Linked DNA regions of Bosea vaviloviae. The protein of the gene in region 2 interacts with the protein of the main gene of each other region in a pairwise test. Links are inferred from orthologs where the notes say so. Each region holds a gene or a part of one and is shown on either strand. Other genes may lie near its edges.

Region 1 (14,131 bases), 540 kb from region 2 along the record:
ACCTCCTGGGGGCGAGGTTTTGCGTCCGAGTTCGTGGCGGAGGCTCTGGCGGTCGCGTTCGGTCCGCTGCGGGCAAGCCGCGTCATCGGGCTGGTGCGCCCAGCCAATCCGGCCTCGCGCCGCGTGCTCGAGAAATCCGGCTTCGTCTTCGAGCGCGAGATCATGCTCGACGGTGCATCGACGCAGCAATTGGCGCGGTATCCGCAGACGGATTGAGGCGGGCGATGGCGCCGAGTCCGATGATTCTCGCCTGAGTCATTCCGGGGCAGGCTGCAGGCCTGAGCCCGGAACCCAGAACCGCAGGTGGTTACGATATAAGTGCGGCCGATGACGCTGCTCGATTCCCAGCTCCGTCGGTTCTGGGTTCCGGGCTCGACCCTGCGGGTCGCCCCGGAATGACGGCGGCGGTTCCGGTCCAGCCATCGCGCTCTAAGCCCAAACACCGGTCGCAAGCGTGGTCGCGGCCGGCTCGGGCGACGACCATTGCAGCGGCAGCGCTGCGCGGCGCCGCCAGCCACTGGCGACATGCAGGCGCCAGATCCGCTCGGCGCCGCTCAACCGTGCGACCTCGGGGCCCGACCAGACGATCTCGACGCGGCCCTGAAGCTGCAGCACTGCGCCGTTCTCGAAATCGATGAAGAGCAGGGAGGCGCGGGGATCGCGCAGCAGATTGCCGAGCGTGTTGAAATAGTTGTTGCCGGCGAAATCCGGCACGCTCAGCACCTCGCCATCGATGCCGACGAAGCCCGGTCTGCCGCCGCGATGCGAGATGTCGAGGCCGCCAAGCTTGCGCGCCTCGCTCGTGCTGGCGACGAAGAAGGTGTCGGAACGGCCGATCAAGCCGCGCGCCGCGTCGTCGAGCCGCGCGATCGGCTCGAACGAGCCGCTGCCGACAGGCGCGACTGGCTGCGGCGTCCGGGCCTGGATGTATTTCGCGCAATTGCCGAAGCTCTGCGCTACCGCGACAGAGAAGCCGCCGGTGTCGCGCGCCGTGATCAGGCCATTGGCGCGGTTGCGCCGGCGCGTCGGGAATTCGAGGCCGAGCAGGCCGATCGGCTGGCCCGGCTTGAGATGAAGGGCGGCGGGATCATCCGAAGGGGGGAGGGCGCGGATCGAGAGCGTCGTCGGCGTCGGGCTGCGGACGAAACCGGGTTCGCCGCTCAGCACGGTTGCGATCGGATGCCCCGCCTCGTCGCTAAGCGCGGCGAAAAGCAGCGGCAGCTGTCCGAAGAAGATGCGGTGCTGTTCCGGCATGAGGTCGCGGATGCCGGCGCCGCGCGAGCCGGTTCCGGCAAGGGCTTGCGCCTCAAGCTCACCTGGATGGAAGGGCGTGCCGTCCATGGCGTTCAACTCGCCTGGGGCAAGGGCGAGGCGGGCATCGCCTTGAAGAAGGGCAGCGCCTCGATCCGGGCAATCCAGCCCCTCAAGGCGGGATAGGGCGCCAGCGATATGCCGCCTTCCGGCGCATGCGCGACATAGGAGAAGCAGGCGAGGTCGGCGAGGGTGGCGTGCTCGGCGGCGAGGAAGTCGCGCCCGGTCAGGTGCCCCTCCATGAAGCCGAGCAACTTGCTGGCGATACGGCCGGCGCGCGCGGGGTCATCGGCCACACCGAACTGCGCGATCAAGCGGGCGCTGCCCGGCCCGTGCATGACCTCGCCCGCGGCGATCGAGAGCCAGCGCTGCACTTGCGCCGCCGCGATCGGCTCCTCCGGCAGCCATTGGCTGCCCGCGCCATAGCGCTTGGCGAGATAGACCATGATCGCGTTGCTGTCGCAGAGCGTGAGCGTGCCATCCTGCAGCACCGGGATCTGCTGCAGCGGGTTCAGCTTGCGGAAGGCGTCGCTGCGGCGGATGTCGGCGGGCGCGGAGGCAAGCTCATGGGGCAGGCCGAGCGCCAGCAGCAGCAATTCGACGCGGTGGGCATGGCCGGAGAGCGGCGTGCCATGAAGAACGATCCGGGGCTGTGTCATAGGAATCTCGCTGAAGAACGGGAACCTCGCTGAAGAACGCCCGCAAGATGATCGTTCCAGCCATCGCGGGAAATCTGCTATCCATTGACTTCAGAATTTCATTAAGCGGAACAGTCCGTGGATCGTCTCGACGAACTCGCGATCTTCGTCGCCATCATCGATGCCGGCAGCCTTGCGGAGGCGGCGCGGCGCCTGCGTCGCTCGCGTCCCGCCGTGACACGCGCGCTCGCCGGGCTCGAGGAGCGCGTCGGCGCAAGGCTGATCGCCCGCACCACCCGCCAGCTCACGCCGACGGAGGCCGGGCAGGAACTGGCGGTCGCGGCGCGGCGCATGCTGGCGGATTACGAGGAGTCGCTGGGCGGGGTGGCGGCGGCGCCGGTTCGCGGCCTGCTGCGCGTGACCGCGCCGCTCGCCTTCGGGAGGAGGCATGTGACGCCGCTGGTCGCGGAGTTCCTCGATCTGCATCCCGAGCTGCAGGTCGAGCTCGTGCTGGCCGACCGCAATCTCGATCTCATCGAGGAGGATCTGCATGTCGCGCTCCGGGTCGGGGCACTGCCCAATTCGCGGCTGGTCGTGCGCAAGGTCGGCGAGGTCAGGCGCGTGCTGGTGGCGTCTCCGGCCTATCTGCAGCGCCGGCCGGCGCCCAAGCGCCTTGCCGACATCGCTGGGCACGATGTCATCGCCAATGTCGGCGCCGGCGGCGATCTGATCTGGCGTTTCGGGGGAGGGGGGCGGTCCTCGCGCATCGCGATCACGCCGCGCCTCATCATCAACGAGGTCGAGGCGGTGCTGATCGCGGCACGCGCCGGGCGCGGATTGGCACGGTTGCTGTCCTATCAGGCGGCCGACGATCTGGCTGCCGGTGTGCTCGTTCGCCTGCTGCCGGAATTCGAGCCGCCACCGTCACCGGTCCAGCTCGTGGTGCCCAGCGGCCAGCGCCTGGCGCCGAAGGTGCGCGCCTTCATCGATTTCGCGGCCTCGCGCCTGCTGCATCTGAGCGTCATCCGGCCCGAGCCCGGCCGCTGACGCAGTGACATCCGGAATGCTTCAGCGCAGCGATCCGGCAAAGCCGGTGATCGCGGAGACGACGGCGCCTTCGCGGCCGATGAAGCCGTGATAGGCTCGCGCCTGACAGGGATTGCCGGTCGAGGTGCCGCCATCGATCCAGACCGTCCTGGCGCGATTGCCGGCCCAAGCCTGGAAGGGCGCGACCGAGTCAGCCAGCGTCACGCGGCAGCTATCCTGGCGATGATGCACGACCAATGTCGGCGGCAGGCGCGCGGGATCGCCCAGCGTGGCGCGAACGTCGTCGAGCATCGACGAGACGAAGACCACGCCGTCGGGCCGCGACGCGAGCAGGCCTGGAATTTTGAGCGAACCCCGGCTCATCGCGACGACGATGACGCGCGGTGCGATGCTGCGCATGAGGTCGATGGCCTTGGTCGGGTCAGCGTCGCCATCGACGAGGATGCTGGCGATGCCGCTGCGGGCATAGGCGCCGCGCATGCGCACGATCCAGTTGCCTTGCCGGGCGACATCGCCGCCGCTGCCGATGCCGACATAGCCGTCGCCGCCCGTCAGCAGGACGAGCCCGGCCCTGGCCTTGCCCGCCGGCTTGTTGAGCAAGGCCCGGCCACCGCCGAACAGGCCGCCGCCGAGTTCGACGACCTCTTCGGCCGAAGCGGCGCAGGGCAGCGCCAGCAGCGCCGTGAGCAGGAGCATCCTCATCGCCACCGTCATCCGTTCCCGCCTGTCTCCGCTCGGGAAGCCGTGGCCCGTTCACTGGGCGCCATGATGCGACGGGGTGGGGGCGGACGCTACTGCCATTCGGGGCGGCGGCCGTGGTGCGCCCGGCCGCTCGCGGCGATCAGCGCAGATCGGCGTGTTGGGCCGCCTCTTCGCGGATCCAGCTGCGGAACGCCGCGATTGCGGGCCGCTCTGCGGAGGCCTCGGGGCAGACCACATAATACTGGAAGGAGCTCTGCAGCTGTTGCGGAAACGGGCGGACGAGGCGCCCGGCGTCGAGATAGTCGCCGATCAGGGCGCTCGTCGCCAGGGCGATGCCCTGGCCGGAGGCCGCCGCCTGCAAGGCGAGGAAAGTGTGCGAGAAGCGCGGGCCGTGCATCGCGTCGATGTCATGGACGCCGACGAAGGCGAGCCATTTCGGCCAAGTGACGTAGTCCGGGATACCCTCCACGTGCTCGTGCAGCAAGGTGTGGTGGCGCAAATCCGAGGGCTGGCGCAGCGGGCGCGCGGGATCGTTGAGCAATGCTGCGTTGCAGACGGGGAAGAAACTCTCCGCCATCAGCAGCTCCGAGTGCAGGCCCTGATAGCCACCGGGACCGTAGCGGACCGCGACATCGACGTCCTCGCGCGCGAAATCGGTCAGGTGCAGCGAAACCGAGATGCGAACCTCGAGCTCGGGGTGGCGCTGCTTGAGCGAGCCGAGCCGCGGGATCAGCCAGCTCAGGGCGAAGCTCGGCATGGTGCTGACAGTCAGGACGTTCGACACATCGGGCCGCAGCGCCCGCGCCGTGGCCTCGTCGAGCTGGTCGAGCAATTGCGAGATCGAGGCGGCATAGCGCTGTCCGATGCCCGTCAGCGCGATGCCCTTGCTTGGCAGCCTGACGAAGAGAGGCCGCCGGAGCCAGGTTTCGAGCGTCTTCACCTGCTGGCCAACCGCGCTGGCGGTGACGGCGAGCTCGTCACCCGCCCGCTCATAGTTGAGGTGCCGCGCCGCAGCCTCGAAGGCGCGCAAGGAGGTGAGGGGCGGGAGTTGGCGCCGGGTCATCGCATGGCCAAGTTCTGCTTGGGCTGAAGCAAAGAACTTCTCATTTGCTTAGAGGCCCCGCAACCCCCAAATTACAGGCAGGAAATCTATCACAGGAGGCCGCCATGCCGGCCATGATCGCCACAGAAAATCTTGCCTTCGCCACACATCGCAGCGCGCACGGGCTCCACGGCCTGTTCCTGCGCCTGGAGGATTGGCTCACGGCGCGGGCCAGCGCGCGAGCGCTCTACCGCATGGACGATTCCGCGCTCTCGGACATCGCGCTGTCGCGCAGCGATGTGGAGCGGGTGAACGAGACCGCCCGTTGGGCGTTCTGGCGCCGCCGGTAGCAGCGGGTCAGCTTCATTCGCTAGAAATAGCAGATCGTCCCGGCTGCCGCCGGGACGATCTGCGTTTGCCGACAGGCTTCCGGAGGTGATTTGCCGGGGCCCATAGTCCCTATTTGCCTCTGGTCAGACGGGCAGCCGCACCGTCGCCCGCAATCCGCCCAGGCTCGAATCCGCCAGGATGATGTCGCCGCCATGGGCGCGCGCGATGTCGCGGGGAAGCCGTTGTCGAAGCTGCCGCATTTCTTGTGAGAGCTGGGCCCAGCAGCGCTTGTAGTAGAGGTGCAGATGGGCTCGATTGCAGGAGTTTTTTTGAGCCGATGCGGACGTTCGCGACGCACCGCACCGGATTAACGGTCGAGTGTAAGACACGGGCTAATGTGACCGCCACGATTGTTTGCAGTGATGGGCTGTCTGTGGTGACGACACTTTCTAGGCGACACATCGCACTAATCGTAGCAGCGGCCTTCATCCTCGTGATTTTTGCCGCGCTGCTAATGCCGCAGCCGATATGGCGCTACCGGCTCACTGTGGATGTAGATACCCCGGAGGGGATGCGTTCGGGCTCAGGTGTTATCCAAGTGAAGGTCGATCGAGGGCGGCGGAGAACAACCGCTGCTGGAGAGGCCGTGATGGTTGATCTTGGCAAGCGCGGGAGCTTTTTTGTGCTTCTGCGGTCTGAGCAAAATGCCGATAACGCAGTGTATATCTATTCGGCTGCCTTTCCAGGTCCTGCGCCGGGAACACCGGAGGGAATTAGCTTTTACCACGCGCTGCGAGCCGAAGCGAACGTTCCCGAGTCCGTGATGCCGATGTTCGTCAGACTTTACGATTTAAGCAATCCGCGATCACTTGCACGCGTTGAGAAAAGCAACCTGTCCGCTTCCTTCGGCAAGGGCGTAAATTTGAAAGCTGTGCGTATCGAAATGGTCTCTTCGGGAATACCGATAGGGCCTCTGGATCGACTGACCGGTACGCCTGTCACCAGAACGTTAAGATCAAAAATACCTTGGCTATCTGACTACCCAGAACCTCGTCTTGTTCCAGTGACAAATCCGTATGACTACGCACCGATGTCCAATTTGGTCCATGGCGACTTCAGTAAGTGGTGATCTTTTTTACGAGCGCGAATTTCCCTTCCCCACCGAGGCTGTGTGGAACGGAAGTGATTTGGTAGGCTTTTTGTAGCGATCCGAGGCTTGCATGGCACGCTTCATCGAAGGCGAGAACCTTAGGCCCACGCGCATCAGTCGAAATTGATGCACAATCGCACTTTCACAGCCTCCACTCAAAGCCGCCCCTACACGGGCAGCCGCACCGTCGCCCGCAATCCGCCCAGGCTCGAATCCGCCAGGATGATGTCGCCGCCATGGGCGCGGGCGATGTCGCGGGCGATCGCGAGGCCGAGCCCCGTGCCGCCGCTGTCGACATTGCGGGCCTCGTCCAGCCGGAAGAAGGGGCGGAAGACCTCCTCGCGCTGCTCGGGCGGGATGCCAGGGCCGTCATCCTCGACCACCACGATCAGATAACGCGCGTCATGCGTCGCACGGATGGCGATGCGGTCGCCGAAGCGAGCGGCGTTGGAGACGAGGTTAGTCAGCAAGCGGCGAAAGGCGTCGGGCCTGATCACCACGAGCGGGTCGCCGACGACCTCGAGTTCGGTCTGGTGGCCCTGCCTTTCCGCGTCGAATTTCAATTCCTCAAGCAGAGCGCGGATGTCGGTTTCGACCGGCGCTTCGCCGGCGTCGCCGCGTGCGAAGGCGAGATAGTCCTCAAGCATGCGGCTCATCTCGTCGACGTCTTTCTCAAGTGCGTCGATCTCGGTGGAGCGCTCAAGAAGTGCCAGCGAGAGCTTGAAGCGGGTCAGGATGGTGCGCAGGTCGTGGCTGACGCCGTTCAGCATCGTCGTGCGCTCGCCGATGGAGCGTTCGACGCGGCGCTTCATCTCGATGAAGGCGTTGCCGGCACGACGGACCTCGCGCGCGCCGCGCGGGCGGAACTCGGCGTCGCGGCCCTTGCCGAAGGCCTCCGCCGCATCGGCCAGCTTGAGGATCGGCCGGATCTGGTTGCGCAGGAACAAGACCGCAATCGTCAGCAGGATCAGCGAGGTGCCGAGCATCCAGAGCAGGAAGATATGGCTGTTCGAGGCATAGGCCGAGTTGCGCCGCGTCAGCACGCGCATCACGTTCTTGCCGAGCTTGATCCTGATTTCGATCAGGCTGGAGCGACCGACCGTGTCGAGCCAGAACGGCCGCGCCACCTGCTGGCTCAGCTCGGTCGAGAGCGCGTTGTCGAGCAGTGAGAAGAAGGGCCGCGGGCCCGGTGCCGGCAGGTCGGAATCGGGCAGGATATCGACATCCATGCCGAGCCTGTCGGCTGCGATACGCGACAGGATCGTGGTGTCGGCGTCCTGCGGATAGCTCTCATAGACGTCGATCAACATGGCGATGTCGGCCGAGACGGCCGAGGACAGGCGCTGCGTCACGGTCTGCCAATGCCGTTCCATGAAGACATAGGCGATGACGGATTGCAGCAATACGACCGGCGCGATGACGATGACGAGGGCGCGCGGATAGAGCCCCTTGGGCATGTAGCGCGCGATGCCGTGCAGCGGCCGGCCGGCGGCCTTCAACATCGGTTTCAGCGTGCTGTGCAGGCTGGCGCGCCAGCGTGCGCTCGCCGCCAGCGCCCGGTTCACGCCCAGCCCTGCCGCCCGGGTCAGGCGCGACCGGCGATCGGCGGGCTGCACGGGTGTCACGCGCGATCCGTCACGAGGCGATAGCCGACGCCGCGCACGGTCTGCAGATAGAGCGGATCGGCGGGGTCGCGCTCGACCTTGCGGCGCAGACGGTTCATCTGCACGTCGACGGTGCGGTCATTGGCGGCGCTGCCTTGGGCTGCGAGCTGTTCGCGCGGCACGACCTCGCCGGCGCGTTCGGCCAGTGCGGTCAGGATTTCGCGCTCGCGCTCGGTCAGGCGGATCATCTCCTCGCCCTTGTGAAGGTCGCCGCGCGCCAACCCGTAGACGAAGGGGCCGAAGCGGACGAAATCCGGGCGTGTCGCGGATTGCGCGGTATCGACGACGATCGTGCGCTTGAGGATGTTGCCGAGCCGCAGCAGCAATTCGCGCGGCTCGAAGGGCTTGGCGAGATAATCGTCGACGCCGAGTTCGAGCCCGTTGATGCGATCCTTGCTGTCGGCGCGCGCGGTCAGCATCAGGATCGGGATGGCGGAATCGGAGCGGAAGCGCTTGGCGAAATCGAAGCCGTTCTCGCCCGGCATCATGATGTCGAGCACGATGGCGTCGAAGACGAAGCTGGTCAGCCGCGTATCGGCCTCCGCAGCGCTGGCTGCGGTGGTGATGCGGTAACCATTGTCGCCGAGGAAGCGTCCCAGCAGATCGCGCAGGCGGCGGTCGTCATCGACCACAAGGATATGGGGCGCTTCGTCGGGGAGCGGTTGTCGCGCGCTGGCGGCGGCCATCGGCTGTTCACATCCTTGTTTTCGGGCCGGAGCGGCGTCCGGCATGCCGGCCAAGTCATCCTTCTGACACGCCATGGTGACGTTGGCGTGTTGCTGGCCGCATAGATTCAGTCGCCTCGCTCATCGCGGCTTGGCAAGGAATCCCAGCACTTTGTGGCGTTCCGATGCGTCGATCAACCCCGCGAGATAGCGTGCGACGATTGGGGCCGCCTCGGCACCGACGCCGTCGAGGGCGGCGTTGATGCGCTTGGCCTGCAATTGCACCAGGCTGAGCGCGAGTTTCTCGCCGGCTGGCGTGCTGTGGAGATGGCGCTGGCGCTTGTCCTGGACGCCGGTGCGCTGCTCAACATAGCCGGTCTCGACCAGTTCCTTGAGGACACGGTTCAGGCTCTGCTTGGTGATCTGCAGGATGTCGAGCAGCTCGGCGATGGTGAGGCCCGGCCGGCGCAGAACGAAATGCAGGACGCGATGATGGGCCCGCCCGAAGCCGTATTCGGACAGGATACGGTCGGGATCGCCGACGAAATCGCGATAGGCGAAGAACAGCAATTCGATCAAATCGAAGGGCACCTCTTCGGTCATTGCCGGGGCTTTGGCCGGGTCGATCGGTCGAGCGTGCGTGTCCGTCACCAGCAGCATCCCCGCTATACGTCAGTGATGTTGACATATCTCAGACGTAAGATTACCGGTCAAGCGTGCATGGCGACGGAATATGTCGCAATAGGCCGCCGTCGCGCATTTTTCGGTCCGGACTTGCGCGTTTTACGCCGTTGTGGCGGTGTTTGGCCGAACCGTATGTTCAAAATCGGATGTGCAAGAGGAGCACCCCATGTCAGTCATTCCTTTCGACCAGCGCGATGGCGTCATCTGGTTCGACGGCAAGCTCGTGCCGTGGAAGGACGCCAAGGTGCACGTACTGACCCATGGGTTGCATTACGGCTCCTGCGTGTTCGAGGGCGAGCGCTCCTATGACGGCGTCATCTACAAGGGCACCGAGCATTCGCAGCGCTTCCACAAATCGGCTGAGATCATGGATTTCACGATCCCCTACTCGGTCGCCGAGCTCGACGCCGCCAAATATCTCTGCCTGAAGGAAAACGGACTGAAGGACGCCTATATCCGCCCGGTCGCCTGGCGCGGCTCGGAGATGATGGCGGTGTCCGGCATGAACAACACGATCCATACCGCGATCGCGGTCTGGGAGTGGCCGAGCATGTTCGACATGGCGCAGAAGCTGAAGGGCGTGCGCCTCGACGTCGCGACCTATCGTCGGCCCGATCCGGCCTGCGCCCCGGTCCATGCCAAGGCGGCGGGCCTCTACATGATCTGCTCGCTGTCGAAGCATAAGGCCGAGCGCGCCGGCTATGCCGACGCGATGATGCTGGATTGGGAAGGCAATGTCGCCGAATGCACCGGCGCCAACATCTTCTTCATCAAGGACGGCGTGGTCCATACCCCGCTCGCCGACCGCTTCCTCAACGGCCTGACCCGCCAGTCGGTGATCGAGCAGTGCAAGAAGCGTGGCTTCGAGGTGGTCGAGCGTCGCATCCGCCCCGAGGAGTTGGAGAGCTTCAACGAGTGCTTCATCACCGGCTCTGCCGCCGAAGTGACGCTGGTCTCCGAGATCGGGCCCTACTCCTTCATCACCGGCAATATGGGCAAGGTGATCATGGAGGATTACTCGGCCGCGGTACGGCCGCAGTCCAAGGCGGCGTGAGCGGCCGGTCGCGACCCTCTGTCGTGATGCTCGCCCTCGTGGCGAGCATCACGACTTGACCAAGACCTGCGACCAGCCAAGACCTGCGACCAGCCAAGACCTGCGACCAGCCAAGACCTGCGACCAGCGAAGACGTGGATGGTCGGGACAAGCCCGACCATGACGGAGAGGCTCAGCCGTGGGGGCGCCGCGCTACTTGGCGGCCTTCACCTCGCTGCGCCAGAGCACCAGCCAGTCGTCGGGCAGCAGGCCCTGGCAGCGCGGCATCTCGGCGTAGGTCGTAAGCACGAAGTTCTTCCCGGTCCAGGCGTAGCCGCCCAGGCGGCCGCAATCGCCGGGGCCGCGCCCCTTTTCGAGAAAGGCGATCTGGCCGGTCGCCGGATCGTACTCGGCGTTGATGAGGCGGTTTCCGGTGGGTTTGCCCGGCTGCTGGAAGGCGAGCTTGCGCGCCTTGGCGACATCGCTGCCAGGCACGATCCAGTAGCTCGTGGTGTAGTTGTAGGCGCCGCCGAGGCAGGAGAGCATGACGAGCCGGCTCCTGCGGTCGATCTGGACGGCGCTGTCCATCCCGCGGGCCGGCTCGTTATCCTCGCAGGCATCGGGGTCTGTGCGCTGGAGCTGTTCACGCATCGCTGCGGCGAGCGCCTTTGCCTGTGCCTTCGTTGGCCCCCGTAGGGTTTTGGTCGGCACCGGCGTTACGATCGGCAGCGGGGCGGGCTGCGGGATGCGCGTGGGCGAAGTGTCCCCTTTGCGGATCAAGGCCGTCGGCGTCGAGAGCCGCCCCTGTCGCTCGTCCAGCCAGAGCATTGCGGCGACAGCACCGGCGAGCGGAATCTCGTAGCTGTCACGCGCCATCGTCGCGGTCATGGCGGTTGCCTTGCGCATCGCGGCAACCAGCGCCTCGATCTGCTCGGGCGTGAAGCGCACGCGACCGGTTTCGAGATCGGCGCGCTCGACCGTCAGTTTTGCGCCCGGCGAGGGAAAGGGTGCGCCGTCCACGGCAAGGTTGGCGACCAGCGGCAGTTCCGGCAGCGTGTCGGCCTTCAGCGTCAGTGTCAGGACCGGCGGCGCGGCCGGTCGGGCCTCGCGCTGGAGCATCAGCATGGCCGGAAAGCTCGCGCCGTCGACCGGAAGCGACAGGGCCGTGCAGCGCCCGAGATTGTCGCAACCGGCGAGCCATTCGCGGAAGGCTCCGCTGGTGGGTTCGGCCGCGCCGGCGGGCAAAGCGAGCAGGCCGCAAAGCAGCGCGAAGCCGAGATGGGCGTTCGCCCACGCCAGTCTGCTCATTTCGCCACCTTCACCTCGCTGTGGAACAGCGAGAGCCAGTCGTCGGGCGGCAGGCCCCGGCAGACCTCCATCCGGGTCAGCGACGTCAGCACGAAGGCCGATCCGGTCCAGGCGTAGTTGGCGGCGCTGCCGCAGTCGCCGACGCCACGGCCCTTGCCGTAATAGCTGAGCTGTCCCTTGTCCGGGTCGTATTCGGCGTTGACGAGAATGTTGCTCTTCTCGCCCGGGAAGGTGACAGGTTTCGCATTCGCGCCTGAATTGCCGGTCACGATCCAGTAGCCGGTCGCGGAATTATAGGCGCCGGTGCCACAGTGCAGCGCGACGAGCCTGCGATTGGCGTCGAGCGGCCAGATGCGGTCGGGCTCGCGGACCGGGCCGCTATTGTCGCAATCAGTCGCGCCGCCGGCCTTGACCTGGTCGCGCACCGCGCCGGTGATCGCCTGCACCGTCTTCGCATCGGGCTTCGGCAGCTTTGCCGTCGCCCGGGCGGTGATCACCGGCAGGGTCCGCGCCGGCTGCACGCGCGTGGCCGGCGCGTCGCCCTTGCGGATCAGGGCGTCGACCGTCCCGAGCCTTCCCTGCTGCTCATCGATCCAGATCATCGCCGCGACCGCGCCGGCGAGCGAGACGGCGAAACTCTTGCCCTCGAAGCGCACTGCAAGCTTCGTTGCCTTGCGCGCGGCCGCGAGCAGCGCCGCGATCTCCGCCTCGGGCAGTCCGACCTCGCCGACCTCTCCGTCCATCGAGAAGCCTTTGAACATGTGCCCTGCAGTCGGGAAAGGTGCGTCGTCCAGCGTCAGCTCGGTGGGGAAGCTCTCCTTCAGCTTCGCTTCGCGCAGGTTGAGCGTGAGCGTCGGCGCAGCCAATGCGCCGCCGATTCGCTCCAGCTTGAGATAGGCGATGCCGGGTGAGGCATCTTCTCCCGGAAAAGACAGCGCCACGCATTGGTTGAGGTTGTCGCAGCCGGCGATCCAGTCGCGAAACACCTTGCTGCGAAGCTCGGCCGTGCTGGCGGAAGTGTTCGGCAGAAGCAGCACTCCGATCAGCAGGCCCGGCCAGCGGCTCATCGTTTCACTCCCAGCGTTGGGCTGCCCTGTCGTCGGCATCCTTGGCCTCGACCCAGCCGCCAATCGTGCCGTCGAGCAGATGCTCGCGTTTCCAGAACGGCGCGCGGGTCTTGAGATAGTCCATCAGGAATTCGGCCGCCTCAAAAGCGGCGCGGCGATGGGCGGAAGCTGCAATCACCAGCACGATCTGCTCGCCCGGCGCGACCAGCCCATGGCGATGGATGGCAACGAGGCCCAAGAGCGGCCAGCGCCGCGTTGCCTCCTCAGCGACGCGGGCGATCTCGGCCTCGGCCATGCCGGGATAATGCTCGAGCTCGAGTGCCTTCAATCGCCCGCCCTCGTCGCGGCAGAGCCCGGAAAAGCTGACGACGGCGCCGATATCGCTGCGGCCGGCCGTGAGCGCCGCGATCTCGGCCGAGAGATCGAAATCCTCGCGCTGGATGCGGATGATGGGTGTCATCAACCCAAACCGTCATTGCGAGGAGGCGAAGCCAACGAAGCAATCCAGGGGCGGCAGTGCGCTACGCCCCCCTGGATTGCTTCGCTGCGCTCGCAATGACGGGGGAACGCGGCGGCCATCTATCCCCCCGTCATCGGGGGGAAGAAGGCGATTTCGCGGGCCCCGGTGATCGCCGCATCCGGTTTGACGTGATGGTGGTCGATCGCGGCGCGCACGATCGCCTCGTTCTCGAAAGCGGCCTCGTAGCCCTCGTCGCGGGTCTTCAGCCAGCGCACCAGATCGGCGATCGTCTCCGTGCCGGGGGGAGGCGCGACGGTCTCCTCGGACAGGCCGATGCGCTCGCGAACCCAGGCGAAATAGACCAGCTTCACAGTGCGAGCCTGGGTCAGTGCTTCGGTCATGGCGTGCGCGTATCCTCCTCGACGAGGTGGCGGATGCCGGCGTTGAAGTAATCCCAGCCGGTATAGATCGTCAGCCCCGCCGCGACCCAGAGCATGACGATGCCGATCTGCGTATTGTGAGGCAGCACCGTGTCGCCCGCGGGGCCGGCGACGAGGAAGCCGAGCGCCAGCAATTGCGCCGTGGTCTTCCATTTCGCGATCTTGCTGACGGGGACGCTGACCTTCAGCTCGGCCAGGAATTCGCGCAGCCCTGAGACCAGGATCTCGCGGCAGAGAATGACGATCGCGGCCCAGATCGCCCAGCCCTTGATCGTCTCGGTATGGACCAGCATCAAGAGCAGCGCGCAGACCAGCAGCTTGTCGGCGATGGGATCGAGCATGCGGCCGATCGCCGATTGCTGGCTCCAGGCGCGCGCGATCCAGCCGTCGAGATAGTCGGTGACGGCCGCCAGCACATAGACGGCGAGCGCGATCCAGCGGACCCAGTCGTCCTTGGGCCAGAACAACAGGCCGACCAGCGCCGGAATCGCCAGGATCCGGCCGTAGGTCAGGAGATTTGGCAGCGACCAGGGGCCCCGCCGCCTTATGGCTTCTGGAAGAATCGTCACGGTCATCACCAAAGCAGCGCG
Region 2 (14,104 bases):
AGGCGGATGGTCTGGAGGCGGCTGGCGCCGTCGATCATCGCCGCTTCGTCGAGGTCCTTGGGGATCGCGTTGAAATAGCTGGTCAGCATCCAGATCGCGAAGGGGATCGAAAAGGTCGAATGGCCGAGAATGACGCCAAGAAAACTGTCGATCAGCCCGAGTCGACGCATCATCAGGAAGAGCGGGATGATGAGCAGCACGACCGGGAACATGTTGATGACGAGGAAGCCGGTCAGCAAGCCCTGGCGGCCGCGAAAACGGAAGCGCGAGAAGGCATAGGCCGCCGGGATGCTGACTCCGAGGCCAAGCAAGCTGGCGCCGATCGCGATGATCAGGCTGTTGCCCAGGCTGCCGGCGAAGTTCGTGCGTGCAATCAGGTCGCTGTAATGCTGCAGCGTCGGCTCGCGCGGCCAATAGGTCAGCGGCCAGGTCGAGAGCTCCGCCTGAGGTTTCAGCGAGGTCAGGATCATCCAGCCATAGGGGCCAAGCGCGAAGAGAACGATCAGGAGGACGGGAAGCTCGACCTCCAGAATGCGCCGGGTGCGAGAGCGGCGCTCGATCATGTCTCGATGCTCCTCGCGGCCTGCCGGACATAGAGGAAGACGACCCCCAGCAGCATCGCGGTGAGGATGAGCGCCAGCGCCGCGCCATAGCCGAACTCCATGCTGCTCGAAGCGCGCAGGAAGGCGTAGAGCGGCAAAGTGTGGGTCGCGTAGCCCGGCCCGCCACCCGTCATGACCAGGATGACGTCGAGCGAATTCGCCACCCAGATCGTGCGCAGCAGCAGGGCGGTGGCGATCACGTCGGCGATTGCGGGCAAGGTCACGTGGAAGAGTTGTTGGGGCCGCGTGGCGCCGTCGATCTCGGCCGCTTCGTAGAGCTCGGCCGGCACGGTCTGCAAGCCAGCCAGGATGGTCACGGCGAAGAAGGGGAAACCCTGCCAGATCAGGGCCAGCATGATGGCGTAGAGCGCGGTGTCGGGCCTCGCCAACCAGGCGATCGGCGCCGCGATCAGGCCAAGGCGCATCGCGATGTCGTTGATGACGCCGAGGTTGAAGTCGTACATCCAGGTCCACATCAACCCGATGATGACGCTCGGCAGCGCCCAGGGGATGATGACGAGCGACCGCGCCAGCCCGCGCCACCAGAAGCTCTGGTTGAGCAGCAAAGCCGCGGCGAGCCCAAGCAGGAATTGCAGTCCGACGACGCCGATGATCCAGATGAAGGATTGGCCGAGCGAGATCCAGAAGACCTCGTCGCCGGCGATCTTGGCGAAATTGCCGAGCCCGATGAAGCGGGCATTGTCGGGGTCGTAGAGCAGGTAGTCCTGCAGGCTGAGCCAGGCCGTCTGCGCGACGGGGACGAGCACGACGCCTGCCGTGACCAGAATGGCCGGGAGCAGGAACCAGAATGGCATCGAGCCGCGCCCAAGGGGCGGCCTGCGTCTGTCCATGGTGGTGAGCGAAGCCACGATGCGAGCCTGTCGAAACGAGGGCAAGGGGCGGGGGCTGGCCGTCCGGCCGCCGCCAGTCCCGTCAACCATGGAAATGCTGCTCGACGGCGCGCATCATCTCGTCGGGCTGGATCTGACCGAGCAGCGCTCTTTGCATATTGGCCGGCCAGATCCTGGCGATGAAGTCCGGCGTCTTGGGCGAATCGGGCAGCGAGGCTGCGATCGGCAGCGAGGCGGCGCTCGCCTCGACGAAACGTTTGGGGTGCAGCGTCCAGTCCTTTGCCGCCGAGGACGCGATCGGCAATTGTCCGGTGAATTTGTTGAGCACCACGTTGTTCTCCGCGATGGAGAGGAAGGCGCACCATTTGAAGGCGGCCTCGCGCGCCTTGCTGGCGGCGAAGACGGCGTTGGATTCATCGCCGAAATAGGTCCAGCCCTTGCCGTCCGGGCCACGCGGCACCGGCACGGCCGAGACCTTGTCGCCAAGCACGCCCACGATTTCGTTCGCCGAGCCGACATGGTGGATGGTCATGGCCGTGCGGCCGGCTTTGAAGGTATCGACGATCTGGCGGAAGCTGTCGGTCGGCGCCGAGGCCGGCACCACCTTGTCCTTGAGCGTGAGATCGACGAACCAGCGATTGGCGGCGAGCGCTTTCTCGCTGAGCATGCCGCCCTTCTCGAAGCTGGCGCCGCCGCCGAGCACGAACGGCCCCCAATGGTCGAACCCGCCGGCGCCGCCGCGCAGGCCGAAGCCCGAGAGGTCGGACTTGGTCAATGCCTTGGCCGCGCTACGGAAATCCTCGAAGGTCGCGGGCGGTTTCAGGCCCGCCTGCTCGAACAGATCCTGCCGGTAGTAGAGATAGAGCACGACATATTGCAGCGGCAGGTAATATTGCTTGCCGTCGGCGCCCTTGTTGAGCTTCCAGATGTTATCGGCGATGTCGCTGCGCCCAGCCCAGCCGGCGATCAGGTCGTCGATCGGGGCAAGCGCCTTCATCTGCTGGAAGCGCGCGGCCCAGGACAGACGGACCATGGCGCAATCGGGACCGTTGCCTGCGACGAGCGCAGCGAAGAGGCGGGTCTGGTAGTCGTTGCCGCCGCCCCAGGGAATGCTCTCCGCCTGAACCTTGATGCCGGGATTCTCGGCTTCGAACTTGGCGACGAGTTCAGCTGGCGAATGCTGCGGATTGTCGAAATGATACCACCAGCGCACGGTCGTCGCGCCTTGAGCGATGGCGGGGCGGGCGAGAGGAGCGGCAAGGGGAATGGACAGTGCGCTTGCGCCCGCTAACTTGATGAAAGTCCTGCGTTCCATGGTTGGTTTCCTCCGGTTTTTTTATCGTTGAGGTGGTCGGCCAGGTATCGGCCGCCGGCCGCGAGCATGGCGGCGGCCGCAGTGAGTTCCCGGCTCATGCGCAGGCAGCCATGCACGACGCCGGGAACATGGTCGAAACGGAACGGGACGCCCGCCTCGCTCAGGCGCCGCGCCAGTCGGATCGTGTCGTCACGCAGGGGATCGAGCCCCGCGGCCGAGAGATAGAGCGGCGGCAGGCCCGCGAGATTCGACCGGACGGGAGCTGCGAGCCTCACCGTTCCATCGGGCTCGCCGCCGAGAAAGTTGTTCCAATACCAGCGCATGTTCGCGCTGGTGAGCAGGTAGTCGCCACCGCCGAAGGCCGCATGGCTCGGTGTCGAGAAATCGGGCTCGTAGCAGCCATAGAACAGCGCTGCGGCCGAGAGGGACGGCAGGCCTTCGTCGCGCCGGCGCAACAGTGCCGCAAGCGCCAGATTGGCGCCGGCGGAATCGCCTGCCATAGCGATTCCGCCGGTGGGAATGGCTTCGCCCAGGCCGCCCTGCTCGACGAAGGCGATGGCGGCCATGAGATCGTCGAGCGGCGCGGGGAAGGGGTGTTCGGGCGCGAGCCTGTAATCGACGCCAAGGACAGCGCAGCCTGCTTCCACTGCGAGATGGCGCATGGTGCCGTCATGGGTCTCGACCGAGCCAAAGGTCCAGCCACCGCCATGGGCATAGATGATGACGGTGGACACCGGCGCGGCTTCGGGTTGGTACAGCCTCGCGCGCATGGCAGTGCCCGCAGTGGGAATGGCAAGATCGCGCGCCGGGATGCCTGGAGCGCCTTCGCTCCAGGGCAGTGTCGCGGCATCGACGGTGGCGCGCGCCTCGGCGATCGGTGCGGCGCGGAAATCGAAGGCCGGACCGCTGCGCATGCGCTCCAGAATCGCCTCCATCTGTGGATCGATCCAGGGCTGCATCAGGCTTCTCCGTCGCGCAGGACGATGGTGTCGATGTGCTCCGCGATCGCCCGCGACAAGCCGCCACCGTCGCGGGCCTCAAGCAATGCAAACAGCTCCCGGTGGCGAGCGGCTGTCTCCACCAGCGGGCGGCGATGGCCCGGCGCCCAGAGCTTCGAGCGATGCGAATGCAGCGTGCAACGGGTCAGGATCTGCTCGAGCGCGTCCAACCCGGAGAGCCGGAAGATGGTCAGGTGGAAAGCCATGTCCAGCGCGATCAGGGCATATTCGTCGCCGGCTGCGGCGGCCGCGTCCATATCGGTCTGGATGGCCTGCAGACGCTCCAGATTGGCGCTATCGACATGCTGCACCGCCCGCAACGCGCCGCGGAGTTCGATGCGGCGACGCAACGCCAGAATTTCCTCCGCCTCCTCGGGGTCGAGCCGGGTTACCATGGTGCCGCGATGGCCGGAGCGGGTGACGAGCCCGTCCTCCTGCAGGCGGAAGAGGGCTTCACGGATAGTGCCTTGGCTGCAGCCATGCTCGCGCGCCATGCCGAGTTCGGTCAAAGCGCTCTCGGGGCGCAGATCATTGATCATGATCTGTCGCTTCAGCGACTCGTAGACCACGTCGCGTGGCCTTCGGATCAGGCTGGGGAGGGTCGCATTCATCAATATCGATAATGATAAATGCATCGTCAATGTCAAGCGACCTGCAAGCCGATGTCAGCTCACCGCCCGGACGATTGCGAGCTCATCAACTCGTACGACTTAGATCTCGATCGCGGCATCCACGGCGAGGGGAGGAGTTGCCACGCCCGCCTGGAGCAGTTTCCGATCCAATTGGATCGTTCAGCAGCTCCTGCTTTTTGTTCTTGCGCGTTTTCTTCACGCGAACCGGCGACCACTTCGCTCGAAAACGCTTCAGGAAACCCCGTTCAAAGCCCGAGATAGGCAGCCCGCATCTTGGGGTCGGCCAGCAATGACTGGGCGGCGCCTTGATGAACCATTTTGCCGGTTTCCAGCACATAGCCGCGATCGGCGATGGCCAGCGCTGCCGAGGCATTCTGCTCCACGAGGAGGATCGTCATCCCCTGATCCCGCAGCGAGACGACGGCATTCAGGATCTGGTCGACCAGCAGCGGCGCGAGGCCCAGAGACGGCTCGTCGAGCAAGAGTAATTTTGGCGCGGCCATCAGGGCGCGAGCGATCGCGAGCATCTGCTGCTGCCCGCCCGACAGGCTCATCGCCGGTATGGCGCGCTTGTCCTTGAGGATCGGGAACATCGCATAGGCCTGCGCCAGCCGCTCCGCGAGCCCGGCATCCTGTCTGCGGAAGGCGCCCAGGCGCAGATTGTCCTCGACGCTGAGCGGGCCAAAGACCTGCCGCCCCTCGGGCGACTGCGCGATGCCGAGCCCGACACGGGTGTGGGCGGGCATGCGCTCGATCGGCCGCCCATCGAACAGGATGCGTCCTTGCGTCAGCGGCTGAACGCCGGAGATCGTCCGCAGCAGCGTCGTCTTGCCGGCGCCGTTCGAGCCGACCAGCGCGACGATCTCGCCCTGCGCCACGGTCAGGCTGACCTCATGCAAAACCGTGATTCGGCCATAGGCCGAGGACAAGCCCTCAACCGTGAGCACGATCGGCCTCCCTGCTGCCGTGATCGCCGAGATAGGCCGCGATCACCGCCGGATCGTCGCGAATCATGCGCGGCGTCCCTTCCGCGAGAGGGCGGCCTTGCGCCAGAACCAGGATCCGGTCGGAAATCTTCATCACCAGCTTCATGTCGTGCTCGATCAGGACGACGGCAGCGCCTGACCGGGCGATCTCGACGATCAGCGCATCGATCGCCTCGGTTTCGATCGCGTTGCAGCCGGCGGCCGGTTCGTCGAGCAGGAGCACCTTCGGTTCGGCGGCGAGCGCCCGCGCGATCTCCAGGCGCTTGAGCGCGCCATAGGGCAGCGAGCCGGCATTCGTGTCGGCGTGGGCGGCAAGACCGACACGCTCCAGCAAGGCGAAGGCGGCGGCGCGCGTCAGACGGTTCTGCCTGGCGACATTGGGCAGGCCGAGAAGGTCCGACAGGAACGACGAGCGCTCGGTGAGATGGCGACCGACCATGACGTTCTCGATTGTCGTCATCCGGAAAAAGATCTGCAGGTTCTGGAAGGTCCGCGCCATGCCGCGCCGCACCAGGAGATGCGGGGAGAGTCCGATGATCGACTGCCCGTCGAGCTGCACATCGCCCCTTTGTGGGCGATAGATTCCCGTGACGAGATTGAACAAGGTGGTCTTGCCGGCGCCGTTGGGGCCGATGATGGAAAACACCTCGCCCGGCGAGACCGAAAAGCCGACGCCATCCACGGCGACGACACCGCCGAAGCTGATGCCGAGATCGGAGACGCTGAGCAGGCTCATGACAAGCGCTCCGCAAGCCAGTTGCGCAGCGACGGCACAATCCCCGTCGGCAGCACGATCATGAAGACCATGATCAGCAGGCCAAGCACGGCCTGCTCGTATTCCTGCAAGGAGGTCAGCGCCTGCGGCAGAACGATCAGGAACGCCGCACCGACGACCGCGCCGAGAACGGAACCGAGACCGCCGATGATCACCATCGCGACGAACTCGACCGAGTGCATGAAGCTCGCGGCATCGGGCGTGATCAGGCCGTTCATGCAGGCAAGCAGCCCACCGGCTATGGCAGCATAGACGGCGGCGGCTACGAAGGCGGCGAGCTTCTTGGCTGCGACATCGACGCCTGCGCCCGCTGCCGCGACCTCACTGTCGTGCAAGGCGCGCAGCGCTCGGCCGGACGGGCTATCGGCGATGTTGAGCGCGATCCAGGCTCCGACGAGCAGCACGCCGGCGTTGACCCAGTACCATTGCGTGGCCCCAGTGATGCGCCAGCCGAACACCGTGAGACGCGCCACCGCCATGCCGTCGGGTCCGCCGGTGACCGCGCTCTCGCTCTGGAAGATCAACGCCAGGATGAGGCCGAAGCCGAGCGTCGCGATGGCGAGGTAATAGCCCTTCAGCCGCAGGATCGGACGTCCGACGAGATAGGCAATGACGCCCGACAGCACTGCCGCCAGAGCCAGCGACAACAGCGGCGAGAGGCCGAGATGGGTCGGGCCGATCGCCACGCCATAGGCGCCGATGCCGAGAAAGCCGGCATGACCGAGGCTGACCTGCCCGGCATAACCCATCAGGATCGTCAGCCCGAGCGCGGCCAGAGCGAAAATCCAGACCAGCGCCGCCACGCGCAGATAGAAGGCTGACGGGGCGATCAGCGGCACCACCGCCATCACCAGCGCCAGGACAGCGAGCGTCGCCCAGCGCGACTGCAATGCGCCCTTGAGCATCAGACGCGCTCCACGCTGCCGCCGCCGAACAGGCCGCGCGGCATGAAGAACAGCACCAGAAGGATGGCGAGGAAGGCGACGCCGTCCTTATAGGTCGAGCTGATATAGCCTGCTCCAAAGGCTTCCATCAGGCCGATCAGGACGCCGCCGACCACGGCGCCGAGCGGATGGCCCATGCCGCCCACCATCGCGGCGGCGAAGCCCTTCAGCGCGAACAAGGTGCCGATATCGTAGCGCGTCAGCGTGATCGGCGTCACGAGGACGCCGGCGATCGCGCCGATGGCGGCGGAGACGCCGAAGGCGAGCGCGAGGATGACCTTGACGTTGATCCCGACCAGACGCGCCGCCAGCCGGTTGGCGGCAGTGGCGAGCACCGCCTTGCCGAGCAGCGTCCGTTCCAGGAAGAGATAAAGCGCGACAAACAGCACGATCGCACCACCGACGACCCAGAGGCTCTGCGGCAGGATGGTCGCGCCGCCGAGAGCGATCGGGTCAGAGCCGGTGAAGGCGGGCAGCGAGTGGAACTGCTTGTCGAAGACGACCTGGGCGACGCCCTTGATGAAGATCGAGGCGCCGATCGTGATCATGATCAGCGCGACCGGTGAAGCGCCGCGCGCCGGCTCGATCGCCAGGCGATGCAGCAGCAATCCGACGGCCACCGCCGCCAGGATCGCGATGAAGGCGGCGAGCGGCAGGGAGAGGCCAGAAGCTGCCAGAAACACCGTGCCCATGCCGCCGATCATGACGAAGTCGCCCTGGGCGAAATTGATCACGTCGGAGGCGTTGTAGATCAGCGTGAAGCCGAGCGCGACGAGGGCGTAGACCGCGCCGACCGTCAGGCCTGAGAAGAGCAGTTGCAGGAATTCGGCCATGGCGTCTCGCACATGCGCTGGAGCGTTTTCAAGCGAAGTGGAATCCGGTTCGCATGAAGAAAACGCGTTAAAACAAAGGGCTAGAGCTATTGAACGATCCAGTTGGATCGGAGATTGCTCTGGCGCCGGGGCTGAGTGCCGGGGCTATGCCCCGGCCGGGGAAAGGGGTGACCAGATCGGCTGCGCCTCAGCGCGCGCCGACCTCGACCCAGCCGCCGTTCCGGACTTCCAGCATCCGGAAGGACTCGGTGCCCAGCCCGAGATGGTCGGTCGCCGACATCGTGTAGATTCCGGTGACGCCGACATAGCCCTTGGTGGCTTCCAGCGCGTCGCGGATCTTCTGCGGGTCGGTGCCCTTGGCCTTCTGGATCGCCTCGACCACGAGTTGAATGCCGTCGAAGGCATAGCCGCCGAAAGTGGAGACGGGCTGGCCGACGGCCTTCTCGTAGGATGTCTTATAGGCGGTCACCACCGCCTTCTGCTTGTCGGCATCAGTGAGCTTGTCGGCGACGAGCAGGGCAGGGGCCGGCAGCCTTATGCCTTCAGCGGCGGGGCCGGCGAGATCGATGAAGCTCTTCGAGGCGACGCCATGGCTCTGGTAGAGCGGCAGCCCGATGCTGAGCTGGCCGTAATTGCGCGTCACGATCGCCGGGCCCTGGCCGAAGCCGGGGTTGACCACCGCCTGGAGTCCGGCGGTGTTCTTGATCTTGTTGAGCTGCGGCGTCATGTCGGAATCGGTCGCGCCATAACTCTCATCGGCCACGATCGTGATGCCATAATCCTTCACGACCCGCAGGCACTGGGTGCGCATCGACTTGCCGAAGCCGTCGGTGCCCGAGATCATGCCGACCTTGGTCAGGCTGCGCGCCTTCATGTCCTCGAAGATCTTTTCGCAGGCGGTCTTGTCGGTATGCGGCGTCTTGAACACGAAGCTGCGCACGGGCTCGATGATCTCGATCGCGCCGGCGACGGAGACGAACGGCACCTTGGCGTCCTCGAAGACCGGGATCATCGCCATGGTCGTGCCCGTCGTGGAACCGCCGACCATGGCGACGACCTTGTCGTCCTCGATCAGCCGCGTCGCGAAGGTGCGCGCCTTGTTGGCGTCGCCACCATCGTCATAAAGCACGAGCTCGATCTGGCGGCCGAGCACGCCGCCCTTCTTGTTCAGCTCCTCGACATAGATCTTGAGGGTCTTCGCCTCCGGGTCGCCGAGGAAAGCTGCAGGGCCGCTTGCGGAAAGGACGGCGCCGATCTTGATCGGATCGGCGGCAAGAGCCGGCAGCGACAGCAAGGTTGTGACAGCAAGGGCTTGCAGCGCGGACGCGCGCAAGGACTGCCGTCCGAAGGCGGATTTCGTCATGGGGCGTTCCTCCAAGAAGGCCTGAGCTGGATCAAGCGCGGCGGTTGGCCCGCCATTTTATTCCCATCGACATCGTAGCTGATGCCGATACGGTAGCAAGCTAAAATTAACCGGCCGATTGGTCAATCTTAAAAGCGGGATTTGCGCGTATCATTGATCGACCAGTCGGACAGTCTTTGATATTCAGAAGCGACGGGACCGATTATGCAAGCTGGAAAGCGTAAGGCGGGACCCTCGGTATCAAGTCCGGCGAACAGGGCTGCGCTGGAAGCGACGACACAGGAACACGACACGCAATGGCTCGCACCCGCGCACAAGACTACGACGCCAAGCGGCAAACGATCCTGCACCGCGCGGCTGAGCTCTTCGCCCAGTACGGCTATTCGGGAACCTCGATCACGATGATCGCGGAGGCTTGCGGGGCTTCCAAGGCGCTGCTTTACCACTATTACCCCGACAAGGTCGCGGTGCTGTTCGACATCCTGTTCGACCATCTCAACGATCTGGTGGCCGCCGTCGAGGAAGCGGCTCGTTCGGCGAAAGATCCGCAGGAGCGCCTCTACGCCCTGTCTGCCGCCCTGTTGGAAGCCTATCGCGACGCCGACGCCCAGCATCAGGTGCAGATCGCCAATCTCAAATTCCTGAGCGACGACCGGCAGGAGACATTGCGCGCGCTGGAGCGCCAGCTCGTGGCGATCTTTGCCGACGCGATCGCCGAGACGGTTCCGGCGGTGGGACATGGGCCCCTGCTCAAGCCGCTGACCATGTCCCTGTTCGGCATGCTGAACTGGCACTATCTCTGGTTCCGCGAGGGCAAGGGCCTGTCGCGACAGCAATATGCGTTGATGGCCTCGCAGCTCATCACCGCCGGAGCTGCGGTTGCGGCAGAGGCCGTGGCGCCGGCAGATGCCAGGCCGCTTCGGCGTCAAGCTGCATCCGCCAAGCGTGGGGCGTGATGCAGATTATCTGCCCTGCCGCTTGCGGTTGTGGCGCCGGGCGCTACTGATCGCCGATGTCCCGCGCCACACTCGACCCGATCCTCGACCATCTTCGCGGCGAGCCTTCGCGGACCTGGTCGATCATCATCACCATCTATGGCGACGCGATCGTGCCGCGCGGCGGCTGCGTCTGGCTCGGCACCTTGCTCGCCTTCTTCCGGGCGATGGGGCTATCCGACGGGCTTGTCCGTACGGCGATGTCCCGGTTGGCGACCGATGGCTGGCTGGAGCGCATCAAGGTCGGCCGCAACAGCTTCTACAGACTGGCCGATAAGGGGCGCGACACTTTCCGGCACGCGTCGGAGCAGATCTACACGCTGCATTCGCCGCCTTGGCCGGGGCGTTTCGACGTGGCGCTGTTCGATGGCGGCGCCGACCGCGAGGGCACGAAGGCGGCGATGGAGACCGCGGGTTTCGGAATCGCCTCGCCCGGTCTCTGGCTTGCGCCAGCCGGCGCTGCGCTGCCGGAGCTGGCAAACGGCGCGCTGCGCTTCGAGGCGGGCGGGGACCTTTCCACCAATCGGGCGCTTGCGGCGAGGAGCTGGCCTCTCGACGCCATCGCCGAAGCCTATCGCCGTTTCCAGGCTGCGTTCGAGCCGCTCGCGACCGGCCTCGAGGGCGGCATTCGCCTGTCCGATCTCGATGCGCTCGTCGCCCGCATCCTGCTGATTCACGAATACCGCCGGGTCGTGTTGCGCGATCCCGTCCTGCCTGCCGATATCCTGCCGGAGGACTGGCCAGGCGCGTCGGCGCGCAGCCTGTGCGCCGCGATCTACCGCCAGGTGCTGCCCAGCTCGGAACGCTGGCTCGACCAGAACGCCAGCAATGAGAGCGGCGAGCCGCTGCCGCGCTCGAGCGCGCTCGAGAGCCGGTTCATGACCTGAGGCCCGGGCGTCGGCGCCTGCACGCTCGCCTCGCCGCGCTATAATATGTTACAAGAAATTATTGACTTTGATTTTTCTGTCACATATAAATTGGACCAACGAGAAAAAAGGAGGAGCGCATGTATACGCAGGCCCTCAACACCAATCCCGATTCCGGCGAACGCCAGCTCGAGGATGCCGGTCTCGCGGCCCGGTTTCAGGCCAGGGTCGATGCCGAGGAGCGGATCGAGCCGAACGACTGGATGCCGGCGGCCTATCGCCGGACCTTGACCCGCCAGATCTCGCAGCACGCCCATTCCGAGATCGTCGGCATGCTGCCGGAGGGCAATTGGCTGACGCGGGCGCCGTCGCTGCGCCGCAAGGCCGCCCTGCTGGCGAAAGTCCAGGACGAGTGCGGCCATGGCCTCTATCTCTATGCCGCCGCCGAGACGCTCGGTTCGTCGCGCGAGGAACTCGTCGACCAGCTTCTGAGCGGCAAGGCCAAGTACTCCTCGATCTTCAACTATCCGACGCTGACCTGGGCCGATATCGGGGCGATCGGCTGGCTCGTCGACGGCGCGGCGATCATGAACCAGATCCCGCTCTGCCGCTGTTCCTATGGCCCTTACGCGCGCGCCATGATCCGGGTCTGCAAGGAGGAATCCTTCCACCAGCGCCAGGGCTACGAGATCATGCTGACGCTGTCGCGCGGCACGCCCGAGCAGAAGGAGATGGCGCAGGATGCGCTCAATCGCTGGTGGTGGCCCTGCCTGATGATGTTCGGGCCGCCCGATGCCGCCAGCCTGCACTCCGACACCTCGACACTGTGGAAGATCAAGCGCTTCTCCAATGACGAGCTGCGCCAGAAATTCGTCGATGCCACCGTGCCCCAGGCGCGGATTCTCGGGCTTTCGCTGCCTGACCCGGAGCTTCGCCTGGATGAGGAGAGCGGGCACTGGCGCTATGGCGAGATTGACTGGGACGAGTTCAAGCAGGTGATCGCCGGCAACGGCCCGTGCAATCGGGAACGGCTGGCGGCGCGGCGCAAGGCCCATGACGAAGGCGAGTGGGTGCGCGAAGCGGCGCTCGCTTACGCGCAGAAGCAGCGCGGCAAGGCGCTCGCCGCCTGAGCGGGCGCTGCCGGCGGACTGAGGCAAACACAATAGAAAGCGCGCCGGCAAAGGCAGCGCGGCAAGGGAGATGACGCATGGCCGGACCGATGATGCCGCTCTGGGAGGTCTTCATCCGCAGCCGTAACGGGCTCGCGCACAAGCATGTCGGCTCGCTTCATGCCGCAGATGCTACGCTGGCGCTCCAGGCGGCGCGCGACGTCTATACGCGCCGCGGCGAGGGGCTCTCGATCTGGGTCGTGCCATCGACCGCCATCATCGCTTCGGACCCGAGCGATGCCGGCATGATGTTCGAGCCGGCCGAGACGAAGATCTACCGGCATCCGACCTTCTACGAAGTGCCCGACGATGTCGGGCATATGTGAGGATATCGCCATGCCCGTCGCATCGATTTCCGTCTCCGACACGCCGCTGCTGCGCTACACCCTGCGGCGCGCCGACGACGCCCTGATCCTGGGCCATCGCCTCTCGGAATGGTGCGGCCACGCACCGATGATGGAAGAGGACATGGCGCTGGCCAATATGGGCCTCGACCTGATCGGGCAGGCCCGCTCGCTCTACGCCCATGCGGCCAAGGTCGAAGCCGCCGGCCGCGACGAGGACGCCTATGCCTATCTGCGCGACGTGCGCGGCTACGGCAATCTCCTCCTGGTCGAGCAGCCCAACGGCGATTTCGCCCAGACCATGCTGCGCCAGTTCCTCTACGCAGCCTTCATCGATCCGTGGTGGCGGGCCATGATGGGCAGCACCGATGCGACGCTGGCTGCGATCGCCGCCAAAGCGGAGAAGGAGACTGCCTATCATCTGCGGCACGCCTCGGAATGGGTGGTGCGGCTGGGCGACGGCACGCAAGAGAGCCATAGGCGGGCGCAGGCTGCGCTCGATGCGCTCTGGCCCTTCACCGGGGAGATGTTCGAGGTCGATCCGGTCGAGCGCGAGCTGATTGCGGAGGGCGTCGCGATCGATCCCGAGAGCCTGCGCGCCGGTTGGCGCGAGACCGTCGTCAGTGTGCTGGCCCAGGCGACGCTTGCCGTGCCGCAAAACGACTGGATGCAGAAGGGCGGGCGCAACGGCCATCATACCGAGCATCTCGGCCATCTCTTGAGCGAGCTGCAATATCTGCAGCGCGCCTTCCCCGGTGCCGTCTGGTGAACGCCGTCGCGCTCGATCGCGATGCGGCTATGCTCAACGAGAACCGGCTGGACGCGGCCCGGCTCGACGAGGTCCGGCGGATCGCTGGCGCCGTCGTCGATCCCGAAATTCCGGTGCTGTCGATCGCCGATCTCGGCGTGCTGCGCGAGGTGCGCCTCAATGACGGCAGGATCGAGGTCCTGATCACGCCGACCTATTCGGGCTGCCCGGCGATGACGATGATCGCGCTGGAGATCGAGCTCGCGCTGGAGCAAGCCGGCTTCGGACCGGCCACGGTGACGACCGTGCTGTCGCCGGCCTGGACCACCGATTGGATGAGCGAAGACGGCAGGCGCAAGCTGACCGAATACGGCGTCGCGCCTCCTGCCAGAAGCGCCGGGCGCCGGGCGCTTTTCGGTGCGGAAGAGGTCGCCTGCCCGCAATGCGGCTCGGTCGATACATCCCGGCTTGCCGAATTCGGCTCGACCTCATGCAAGGCGCTCTGGCGCTGCAATGCCTGCCGAGAGCCTTTCGACTATTTCCGCTGTCACTGAAACTGGAGTGAGGGGCCGCCATGTCCACCGCCACACCCCGCTTCCATCGCCTGGCCGTCCGCGACGTGAAGCGCGAGACGCAGGACGCTGTCTCGATCGCCTTCGCGGTGCCCGAGGACCTCGCCGCCG

Evidence for each region.
Region 1: the proteins of paaX (region 2) and BHK69_RS26795 interact in binary tests that used the Escherichia coli proteins (3 or more experiments, as listed by UniProt). The link is inferred for Bosea vaviloviae from one-to-one orthologs.

Annotation. Positions count from the first base shown.
Region 1 is NZ_CP017147.1:5,788,222-5,802,352, reverse strand. The notes cover bases 5,556-8,432. They hold BHK69_RS26795 (ATP-binding protein), read right to left. Parts: upstream 7,723-8,432; coding sequence 6,388-7,722; downstream 5,556-6,387. Other genes in these bases: BHK69_RS26790 (response regulator), read right to left, coding at 7,842-8,432; BHK69_RS32395 (hypothetical protein), read left to right, coding at 5,556-6,199. Also shown: BHK69_RS26830 (GNAT family N-acetyltransferase), read left to right, coding at 1-216; BHK69_RS26825 (pyridoxamine 5'-phosphate oxidase family protein), read right to left, coding at 430-1,341; BHK69_RS26820 (glutathione S-transferase), read right to left, coding at 1,347-1,970; BHK69_RS26815 (LysR family transcriptional regulator), read left to right, coding at 2,088-2,996; BHK69_RS26810 (alpha/beta hydrolase), read right to left, coding at 3,018-3,692; BHK69_RS26805 (transcriptional regulator GcvA), read right to left, coding at 3,838-4,761; BHK69_RS26800 (DUF1127 domain-containing protein), read left to right, coding at 4,866-5,090; more of BHK69_RS32395, read left to right, coding at 5,468-5,555; more of BHK69_RS26790, read right to left, coding at 8,433-8,570; BHK69_RS26785 (MarR family winged helix-turn-helix transcriptional regulator), read right to left, coding at 8,691-9,209; BHK69_RS26780 (branched-chain amino acid aminotransferase), read left to right, coding at 9,400-10,287; BHK69_RS26775 (DUF1176 domain-containing protein), read right to left, coding at 10,480-11,574; BHK69_RS26770 (DUF1176 domain-containing protein), read right to left, coding at 11,571-12,641; BHK69_RS26765 (molybdenum cofactor biosynthesis protein MoaE), read right to left, coding at 12,646-13,101; moaD (molybdopterin converting factor subunit 1), read right to left, coding at 13,221-13,472; pgsA (CDP-diacylglycerol--glycerol-3-phosphate 3-phosphatidyltransferase), read right to left, coding at 13,499-14,116. UniProt on the Escherichia coli protein: Histidine kinase member of the two-component regulatory system CpxA/CpxR which responds to envelope stress response by activating expression of downstream genes including cpxP, degP, dsbA and ppiA.
Region 2 is NZ_CP017147.1:6,336,901-6,351,004, reverse strand. What follows is about bases 9,397-12,246. They hold paaX (phenylacetic acid degradation operon negative regulatory protein PaaX), read left to right. Parts: upstream 9,397-10,311; coding sequence 10,312-11,181; downstream 11,182-12,246. Other genes in these bases: paaA (1,2-phenylacetyl-CoA epoxidase subunit PaaA), read left to right, coding at 11,301-12,246; BHK69_RS29440 (TetR/AcrR family transcriptional regulator), read left to right, coding at 9,596-10,255. Also shown: BHK69_RS29490 (carbohydrate ABC transporter permease), read right to left, coding at 1-563; BHK69_RS29485 (carbohydrate ABC transporter permease), read right to left, coding at 560-1,417; BHK69_RS29480 (ABC transporter substrate-binding protein), read right to left, coding at 1,536-2,768; BHK69_RS29475 (alpha/beta hydrolase), read right to left, coding at 2,741-3,727; BHK69_RS29470 (GntR family transcriptional regulator), read right to left, coding at 3,727-4,377; BHK69_RS29465 (ABC transporter ATP-binding protein), read right to left, coding at 4,644-5,345; BHK69_RS29460 (ABC transporter ATP-binding protein), read right to left, coding at 5,332-6,120; BHK69_RS29455 (branched-chain amino acid ABC transporter permease), read right to left, coding at 6,117-7,064; BHK69_RS29450 (branched-chain amino acid ABC transporter permease), read right to left, coding at 7,064-7,936; BHK69_RS29445 (ABC transporter substrate-binding protein), read right to left, coding at 8,124-9,299; more of paaA, read left to right, coding at 12,247-12,290; 1,2-phenylacetyl-CoA epoxidase subunit PaaB, read left to right, coding at 12,368-12,655; 1,2-phenylacetyl-CoA epoxidase subunit PaaC, read left to right, coding at 12,666-13,442; 1,2-phenylacetyl-CoA epoxidase subunit PaaD, read left to right, coding at 13,472-13,975; 1,2-phenylacetyl-CoA epoxidase subunit PaaE, read left to right, coding at 13,996-14,104. UniProt on the Escherichia coli protein: Negative regulator of the paaZ and paaABCDEFGHIJK catabolic operons. Binds the consensus sequence 5'-WWTRTGATTCGYGWT-3'. Binding of PaaX is specifically inhibited by phenylacetyl-coenzyme A (PA-CoA).